3 regions of the Serratia sp. 25CWL12 genome follow, and region 3 is predicted to be linked to each of the others. Evidence: predicted binding sites of a transcription regulator. Region 3 holds the regulator's gene; each other region holds the start of a gene.
The links. The regulator CRP, encoded in region 3, controls carbon source genes, mostly activating them, when cyclic AMP is high. The targets are predictions, from matches to a motif close to ATGTGANNNNNNTCACAT.
Positions count from the first base shown of each region.

Region 1: the regulator CRP is predicted to act here: its motif matches at 1,311-1,328, upstream of ACX9GV_RS12925 (beta-galactosidase).
Region 2: the regulator CRP is predicted to act here: its motif matches at 1,704-1,721, upstream of serA (phosphoglycerate dehydrogenase).

Region 1 is NZ_CM147698.1:2,984,240-2,987,525, reverse strand. It holds gene ACX9GV_RS12930 (LacI family DNA-binding transcriptional regulator) at 177-1,268, shown strand; gene ACX9GV_RS12925 (beta-galactosidase) at 1,411-3,286, shown strand, end outside.
Region 2 is NZ_CM147698.1:701,284-704,569, reverse strand. It holds gene ACX9GV_RS03095 (5-formyltetrahydrofolate cyclo-ligase) at 1-142, shown strand, start outside; gene serA (phosphoglycerate dehydrogenase) at 222-1,460, opposite strand; gene rpiA (ribose-5-phosphate isomerase RpiA) at 1,828-2,484, opposite strand; gene ACX9GV_RS03080 (LysR family transcriptional regulator ArgP) at 2,669-3,286, shown strand, end outside.
Region 3 is NZ_CM147698.1:4,438,348-4,441,633, forward strand. It holds gene ACX9GV_RS19280 (YccS/YhfK family putative transporter) at 1-1,252, opposite strand, end outside; gene crp (cAMP-activated global transcriptional regulator CRP) at 1,308-1,940, opposite strand; gene ACX9GV_RS19290 (OsmC family protein) at 2,384-2,791, shown strand; gene ACX9GV_RS19295 (phosphoribulokinase) at 2,982-3,286, opposite strand, start outside.

The sequences.
Region 1 (3,286 bases), 1.5 Mb from region 3:
ATTAATATTATTCCCAGATAATTGTTAAGAGGAGGTAAATATCCGGGCAACTGTACTTGCTGAAGCTAATACTCCCCTTCATCTTACTACGTTTAGCTTCTCTATCGATAGACTGAATCTGCTATGATTCAACTCCATTAGCTTGATTTTTAGTATTAATCTACGCGAGAAACTGTATGAAGCCTAAATCTGTCACGCTTAATGATGTCGCCGACTATGCGGGGGTGTCGTATCAGACTGTGTCACGGGTATTAAATCGGGCCGAACATGTTTCAGATAAAACTCGTGCTAAGGTCGAACAGGCAATGGCTGCGTTGAATTATGTGCCAAACCGTGTCGCACAACAGCTGGCGGGTAAACAGAGCTTTACGCTGGGGTTGGCCACCACCGAGTTGGCACTGCATGCACCTTCGCAAATCGCATCGGCAATTAAAACCCAAGCTAACCAGTTGGGTTTTAACGTGGTGATTTCCATGGTGGAAGATCTTGGCATTCAGGCCTGTCGCTCTGCGATGAATGAGCTGCTGTCACAACGGGTGGATGGTTTGTTGATTAACGTCCCCCTGACAACCGATGATGCTTATGCCATGGTGCAAACCTGTGGCGAGATCCCTGCACTGTTTTTAGACGTAGACCCCGATGCCGAGGTGTTTAGCATTTTGTTTGATCCCTATGAAGGTGCTCGACGAGGCGTCGAACATGTTGTTGCTCTTGGGCATCGCGACATTGCGCTGATTACCGGGCCTCTGATCTCTATTTCCGGTCGTTTACGCTATCAGGGCTGGTTAGCGACGTTAGCCGAACATCAATTGGTACCTTGTTCTGTGTTTCACGGCGATTGGGATGCCGCTTCCGGTTACCAGCTTGCTGGGCAGATTTTAAGTTTGCCAAAACACCCGACGGCAATATTGGTGGCTAATGACCAAATGGCGTTAGGCGTACTGCGCGCATTACAGGAGTATGGGTTGCAAGTTCCGGCGCAAATGTCGGTGGTTGGCTACGATGACACCGAAGATAGTGCTTACTATTTCCCGCCGCTGACCACCATCAAGCAGGATTTCCGCTTGTTAGGGCAGGAAAGTGTGAAACGTTTGGTCCAGTGTCTGGAAGGGCAGCATCAGTCTCATGGGTGCTCTTTGCGTTTGGCAACCTCGCTGGTGCAAAGGCATACCACAGCGGCAGTGAATCAAAAAAATGTCTCGCCGAAAAGTTTATCTCAGGAGTTGCTGCGTATCGCTCGTCAAATCGCCACGTTGGACGAAAAATAAAATTCAATCTGAGGGGATCAACCCTCACTCCTTTTGCTGAATATGTGACCGACATCTATTTCCCCATGATATTTGCTTTACACCTTTATGCTTGTTGTTCATTTTACAACTAATTGTGAGCGGATAACATTTTGGGGGATGTATGAGTTCATCTCAGTTAGGGAAATCACTCAGTGCTGTTTTATCTCGTCGAGACTGGGAGAATCCTGCCTGTACACACTACCATCGCTTGCCAGCACATCCGCCATTTCGCAGTTGGCGTAATGAGCAAGATGCCCGAGATGACCAGGCTTCATCACAGTCTATTTCATTAAATGGTGTTTGGCAGTTTAGCTACTTTAGCCAGCCAGAACAGGTGCCTGAAGCATGGCTACATGACGATCTGGACAGTGCGGATGAAATGCGGGTGCCTTCAAACTGGCAAATGGCAGGCTATGACGCACCAATTTATACCAATGTCACTTATCCTATTCCGGTTAACCCCCCTTTAGTGCCTGAACAAAACCCCACGGGGTGTTATTCGCTCACATTCAGTGTTGATGACGAGTGGATAACACAGGGGCAAACCCGGATTATTTTCGACGGTGTCAATTCGGCCTTTTATCTTTGGTGTAACGGTGAATGGATTGGTTATTCACAAGACAGCCGTTTACCTGCCGAGTTTGATATCAGCCACGCGCTGCAACCGGGTGAAAACCGCCTGGCGGTGATGGTATTACGCTGGTGCGATGGCAGTTATCTGGAAGATCAGGACATGTGGCGCATGAGCGGGATTTTCCGCGATGTTAGCCTATTACATAAACCAGCCAGCCATTTGAGTGATATCCATATCACTACGCCATTAAGCGACAGTTTCCGCCGGGGAGAGTTGGTTGTAACGGTAGTCGCCCAACAACCGCAGCAACACCGGGTGCAGGTGCAACTGTGGCGTAAAGAGAGGCTGATTGCCGAGAAAACCCAGTGCTTCGGCAGTGAAATCATCGATGAGCGGGGCGCTTATGACGACCGTACTACGCTGCGCTTGCCAGTGGAGCAACCGGCGTTATGGAGTGCGGAGACGCCAGAACTGTATCGTGCCGTAATCGTGCTGCTATCGCCCACCGGAGAGCTGGTAGAGGCAGAGGCTTATGACGTGGGTTTCCGCCAGGTTGAAATCAGCAACGGCTTGTTGAAGCTTAATGGTCAGCCGTTGTTGATCCGTGGTACCAATCGCCATGAACACCATCCCGAACTAGGGCAGGTGATGGATGAGGCCACAATGCGCCAGGATATCTTGCTGATGAAACAGCATAATTTCAATGCGGTGCGCTGTTCCCATTATCCGAATCATCCGCGTTGGTATCAGCTTTGCGATCACTATGGCCTGTATGTGGTGGACGAAGCCAACATTGAAACCCACGGTTTACAGCCGATGAGCCGGATTGCCGATGATCCGGTTTGGTTGCCAGCCATGAGTGAACGCGTGACGCGTATGGTGCAACGCGACCGTAACCATGCTTGTATCATTATCTGGTCACTGGGTAACGAATCGGGTCATGGTAGCACCCATGATGCACTGTACCGCTGGGTTAAAAGCCAGGATCCTACTCGCCCGGTACAATATGAAGGTGGCGGGGCCAACACGGCAGCAACGGATATTCTCTGCCCGATGTATGCACGAGTGGAGCAGGATCAGCCCTTCCCAACTGTACCGAAATGGTCGCTCAAGAAATGGATCGGTTTACCTGATGAACCTCGCCCGTTGATCCTGTGTGAGTATGCTCATGCCATGGGGAACAGCTTTGGCGGTTTTGACCGTTATTGGCAAGCTTTTCGTCAACATCCCCGTTTGCAGGGGGGATTTATCTGGGATTGGGTGGACCAAGGCTTAACGCGCCTTGATGATAACGGCCAACCTTACTGGGCTTATGGGGGGGACTTCGGTGATACCCCCAATGATCGTCAATTTTGTTTGAATGGTGTGGTATTTCCCGATCGCAGTCCACACCCGGCTCTGTTCGAAGCGCAGCGCGCTCAGC
Region 2 (3,286 bases), 790 kb from region 3:
GCATTGGCAACGTGGTGGCCCTTACCCTATCGGGCTGGCACATAATTGCCAGCAGGTTAGCGCCTTACCCGTGGAATCATGGGATATTGCGCTACCGGAGATTATTACCCCCACCAAGTGCTGGGCATGGCACCAAGAATAACAAAAAGCCGGATCACTCCGGCCTTCTTATTTACGCTGATAACCTGTTACAACTAATCTTTCGTTATAACTGATTCCAACTACAACAACAGACGGGCGCGAATCGTGCCTTCAATCGCTTTCATCCGCTGCAAGGCCACCGCCGCATCCTCAGTGGTGGCTTCGATATCGATCACCACATAACCGATCTCTGCGCTGGTTTGTAGATACTGAGCGGCAATGTTTACCCCTTCTTCAGCGAAGATCTGGTTAATCTGCGTCAGGATCCCTGGGCGATTTTCATGGATATGCAGTAAACGGCTGGAGCTTGGTGCATGGGAAGGTAGCGAAACCTCTGGGAAGTTGACCGCTGACAAGGTAGAACCGTTATCAGAGTACTTCGCCAGCTTGCCCGCCACTTCATCACCGATATTCTCTTGCGCTTCCTGGGTTGAACCACCGATATGTGGCGTCAACAGCACATTGTCAAATTGGCACAATGGTGATTCAAAAGGATCGCTATTGGTGGCTGGCTCCTCCGGGAACACGTCAATCGCCGCGCCCGCCAGATGATTGCTAGACAAAGCCTGACATAGCGCCGGAATATCTACCACCGTCCCTCGTGAGGCATTAATCAGAATCGCCCCTGGCTTCATCAATGCCAACTCTTGTTCACCGATCATATTCTTGGTGGACGGTGTTTCTGGCACATGCAGTGTCACCACATCGCTCATATTTAACAAATCGGACAGGTGACGGACTTGATGAGCATTACCTAATGGCAGCTTGTTTTCGATGTCGTAAAAGAACACGTGCATCCCCAGCCCTTCGGCCAGTATGCCGAGCTGAGTGCCGATATGACCATAACCGATGATACCCAGTTTCTTGCCACGTGCTTCATAGGAGCCGACAGCCAGTTTTTGCCACTGACCACGGTGGGCCTTGGCGTTGGCGCTGGGGATACCACGCAGCATCAGCAACAGTTCCCCCAGTACCATTTCTGCCACGGATCGCGTATTGGAGAACGGTGCGTTAAATACCGGAATGCCACGCTTGGTGGCCGCTTTCAAATCAACCTGATTGGTACCAATACAGAAACAACCCACAGCCACCAGTTTTTCTGCGGCAGCAAACACCTCTTCCGACAACTCAGTGCGCGAACGAAGACCGATAAAGTGCGCATCACGGATCGATGCCTTAAGCGATTCAGTGTCTAACGCACCTTTGTGGTATTCAATATTGGTATATCCAGCGGCACGCAGGTTATCTACGGTGCTTTGATGAACCCCTTCAACCAACAAGAACTTAATCTTGTCTTTCTCCAATGATACTTTTGCCATTTACCCGACCCTATGTTCAGACCTCAGAAGTGGCTGTTGTGGAACACTATCCATCGCCATTCAGACTGGCTGTCTCCAGCTTGAAACCAACAGCACGCCTACCAACATAACAAAAATTACACGTCGGGCAAGACCAAACGATTGCCTGCTGCCCTACACAAGGTACAGTCATCGCTTTCGTTTCTGGTGGAAAATGCCATCAGGAAGTCATTAGACAGAAGCCCGGCAATGCTTCTTATTAGAATGTGATATATATCACCAAAAAAACTGAATTTAAGAAAATATCATTTAATAGCAAAATGATGCAGCCTGAATGGCTGACAGGTATCAGCAGGCGCAGTAAATCAACTGCGCCGCCGAGAGTCTCTTACTTGACGACCTTCACACCATCCGCGGTTCCCACCAACGCAATATCTGCGCCACGGTTGGCAAACAGCCCCACGGTCACTACACCGGCGATGCCATTGATCTTGTTTTCCAAGGCAACCGCATCAAGAATATTCAAATTGTATACATCAAGGATCACGTTGCCATTATCGGTCACCACGTGCTGACGATATTCTGGCAGCCCCCCCAGCTTGACCAATTCACGCGCTACATAAGAACGCGCCATGGGGATCACTTCCACAGGTAACGGGAATTTCCCCAGAACATCCACCTGTTTGCTGGCATCGACAATGCAGATAAATTGGCGAGCCATGGCAGCAATGACCTTCTCACGGGTCAGCGCGGCGCCCCCACCTTTGATCATTTGCATATGACGGTTGATCTCATCCGCACCATCAACATAGATATCCAACGAATCCACTTCGTTACTATCATAAACAGTGATCCCCAGGCTCTTGAGTTTGGCTGTGGAATCATCTGAACTGGATACCGCCCCTTCGATTTGATGTTTGATGGTTCCAAGAGCATCAATAAAGTGCGCTGCGGTAGAACCCGTGCCGACACCCACAATAGTGCCTGGTTTCACGTACTCCAATGCAGCCCAACCTACCGCTTTTTTGAGTTCATCCTGAGTCATAATCTGTTCATTGCCTATGTACGAAAACGAATACGTATTATAAGGTAAATCTTCATCTACATCTTAGGCTAAAAGAGACTTATTTAAGCTACCGCACATTTGTCGATGCATAAGTTGGTTCTGGTTGCCAACAACAAGCGTATTGATCGTTTTCACTCAATTTATTTTAAGGGATATTTCTCCGATGAAACGCCCAGACTATAGGACATTACAAGCGCTGGACGCGGTGATCCGTGAACGCGGCTTTGAGCGTGCGGCACAAAAACTGTGTATCACCCAATCGGCAGTATCCCAACGCATCAAACAGTTGGAAAACCTGTTCGGTCAACCTTTGTTGGTGCGTACTGTGCCGCCTCGCCCTACTGAGCAGGGCCAGAAGTTACTGGCTTTGCTACACCAGGTGGAATTGCTGGAAGAAGAGTGGCTGGGTAATGATAACGGTATTGATACACCGTTACTGCTGTCGTTGGCAGTTAACGCCGACAGCCTGGCAACCTGGTTGTTACCGGCATTAAAACCGGTGCTGGCTGATTCCCCTATCCGCCTCAACCTGCAGGTTGAAGATGAAACTCGAACCCAGGAGCGCCTGCGGCGCGGAGAGGTGGTTGGTGCGGTCAGTATCCAGCCACAACCGCTGCCAAGCTGCCTGGTGGACAGACTGGGTGCCCTTGACTACCTGTTTGTCGCATCAAAACCGTTTGCCGAGCGCTACTTTCCTCAAGGTGTTACCCGCACTGCGCTATTAAAAGCCCCTGCGGTGGCCTTCGACCATCTCGACGATATGCATCAGGCATTTCTCCAG
Region 3 (3,286 bases):
TCAGTGTGCCGAGCGCACGGTGCTGTATTCTTACTCGTGTAGCGTTATAACCGTTCTGGCTGACAAACATGATGGTCAGTAAGATCCAATAGGGTTTTGGCAGATGCAACAGCAGGCCTAGGCTACTGCCTACAGCCAATATGACCCCCAGTCGGGCTGCATTGCGTAGTGCGTTGGATTTGAACGATAAATAGCTTACCACTGCAGGCCAGAAGGGTAACCGTGACTGGTTGGCCATCAGGTCTCGGCGATAAAGAGGATGCTGTGTACGTAACAGGCGAGCAATACGGCTGAAATGGTAGTAACAAAACTGGCCAACGGGATTATCAGCATGCCGTGTAGCCACTTTCTCCAGCGCGGCCAATTCGTGTTTCATGCTAAAACGGCGAGAGTGCCGATGATAGAGGATATCTTCTGCGACAACGCGTAAACGTGCAGCGATGACTTGAGCATTACGACGAATGATCGCCTCAGCTTGGCTCTGCTCCACCAATTTTTGCACTTCTTCTGGCTGGTGGAGGCTGACGCTAATGTGTTCTTGCAGGTCGAGTGCCACTTGGAACGTTCGTTGCAGGCGTTTTTGTTCCATATTATTGGCGTGTGGCAGAAAGTTAATCTGCTGATATAGCAAACTGATCAGGTCCATCACTTGCTGTTGGCGTTGCAACAGTGGCGGTAGCGCGGTTTCAGGATCAGTATGTTGGGTCAGCAGCGAATATTTGGCTTCAAAATAATCAGCTAACTGTATATAGAGTTGGTTTAAAGATTCACGGATTGGCTGTTCTTTCCATAACTTAAACCAAAACCAAGTGAACAGGCCGTACCAGAGAGTGCCTACGGCATACAGTAGCGGGGCATACCAAATAGGTAGGCCATCCATGCTCAGAGAGAAAATGGCCGCAACCAGTGCTGCGGGCAGCAAGCGTGCATGTAGTGGGCTGATTTCCCCGCTGACACCCAGCAATAGCGCCATAGCAAGCATCAGTAAGGGTAATGGGATATGCCACAACAGCGCCTGTTGCAACAAAACACAGCTGAGAGCGAACAGTGCCCCGCCGATTATCAGGCGCTTGAAAAAGCGCTTATGAGGGGTATCTAGCCCGGCGATATTGCAACAGACAGGCACTAACGAGAACAACAGCCCCTGTTGCAGGTGGCCCAGCAGTAAACCCACAACGACAGGCAGGCACAACACCAACGTTTGTCGCAGGGCATAGTTCACTTCTGGATGGTAGATCAGGCGGCGCCACATGTTTTGCTGTTCAGCAGACAAAGAACGGCGCATTGCAGCGCCGTTTCTTTAATGATTAACGGGTACCGTACACGACAATGGTTTTGCCATGAGCGGAAATCAAATTTTGATCTTCAAGCATTTTCAAAATGCGGCCAACAGTTTCACGTGAACAACCGACGATCTGACCAATTTCCTGGCGGGTAATTTTGATTTGCATACCATCCGGGTGAGTCATCGCATCAGGCTGTTTTGCCAGGTTCAGCAAGGTTTGTGCGATACGGCCAGTCACATCAAGAAAAGCGAGGTTACCTACCTTCTCTGAGGTGACTTGCAGGCGACTTGCCATTTGTGCAGATAGGCGCATCAGAATATCCGGGTTAACCTGAATGAGCTGGCGAAATTTCTTATAGGAAATTTCAGCTACTTCACAGGCACTTTTCGCCCTTACCCAGGCACTTCGTTCCTGGCCTTCTTCAAATAATCCAAGCTCGCCGATGAAATCCCCCTGATTTAGGTAGGAGAGGATCATCTCTTTGCCTTCTTCATCCTTAATCAACACCGCGACGGAACCTTTGACGATGTAGTAAAGAGTTTCCGCTTTTTCACCTTGGTGAATCAGCGTACTCTTTGATGGATATTTGTGGATGTGGCAATGAGACAGGAACCATTCAAGAGTCGGGTCTGTTTGCGGTTTGCCGAGAACCATGCGCTATTATCCTCTGTTGTTATCGCTGCCTTGTATCACAGGGGTCAGAGTTCCCTGTAAAACGTGCTTATAGCCTGATGTTTTAGTTGTGGCTATCAACAGGTTTTGAGGTGAGGTATATCCCCGTTGTCACTCAAGCCGTAGTAGACTCGTTCGTTTGTCGCCTACCGGCAGTTTGAACGAATCTGGGTAAAAAAATCACTTATACACTAGCATATTAACTCGTATTAAGTGCTGCAAGCTAGGTTCCATTAACTCACCAATGATCTTAGGATATATCCCTGAAATTGATGCCATGAAAAAAGTATTGCAGCTGTGTTTGTAGCACAGAGTGAGGCGGGTGTCTTGTGTTGTCTCGTTTCAGCATGATTAGTGTCAGGTTTCGTTGCCAGTTTCTCTATGAAAGCGTACGTTGATTTTAAAAAATAATCGGAGTGAACAATATGCAGGCAAGAGTGAAGTGGGTAGAAGGGCTGACATTTTTGGGGGAGTCTGCTTCCGGCCATCAGATTTTGATGGATGGTAATGCGGGTGATAAGGCCCCAAGCCCAATGGAAATTGTGTTGATGTCTGTGGGGGGCTGCAGCGCTATCGATGTGGTGCCGATCTTGCAAAAAGGCCGCAATGATGTGCGCGATTGTGAGGTGAAACTGACTTCAGAACGCCGTGAAGAGGCACCTCGACTGTTTACCCACATCAATCTGCATTTTATTGTCACCGGAAAAGGGCTAACCGAAAAGGTGGTGGAACGTGCAGTAGACCTTTCTGCCGAAAAATATTGCTCCGTTTCCCTGATGCTGGGCAAAGCGGCCACTATTACCCACAGTTTTGAAATCCATGAAGTTGATTGAGCACTACTCTGTGTCATGTTGACACGGAATAACGCTAAGCATCGCCGTGCCGTTTTGGGCTGCGGCGATTTTTGTGCAAACGTTGTGTCTGCGGCAGACTGTCGATAGGGCTTGTCACCCGCTTGGATTGCAGATGAAACGGAGTATCACAGGCGTGAGATTAATCGCCGCCCACCTACATGATTCGATATTATTCGATTTTCTTGCCTTCCAGTAGCCGTTGCACCAGTGGCGTCATAATCAGCTCCATTGCCAGCCCCATTTTACCACCAGGTACCACCAACGTATTGATATGTGAAATAAATGACCCTTGCAACATGGCTAGAAGATAGGGGAAATCGATCTGTTCCAAGCCACGGAAATGGATCACCACCAGGCTTTCATCCAGCGAGGGGATCGCTTTGGCCGCAAAGGGATTGGACGTATCCACGGTGGGAACCCGCTGGAAATTGATATGGGTTCGTGAAAATTGTGGCGTGATGTAGTTGATATAAT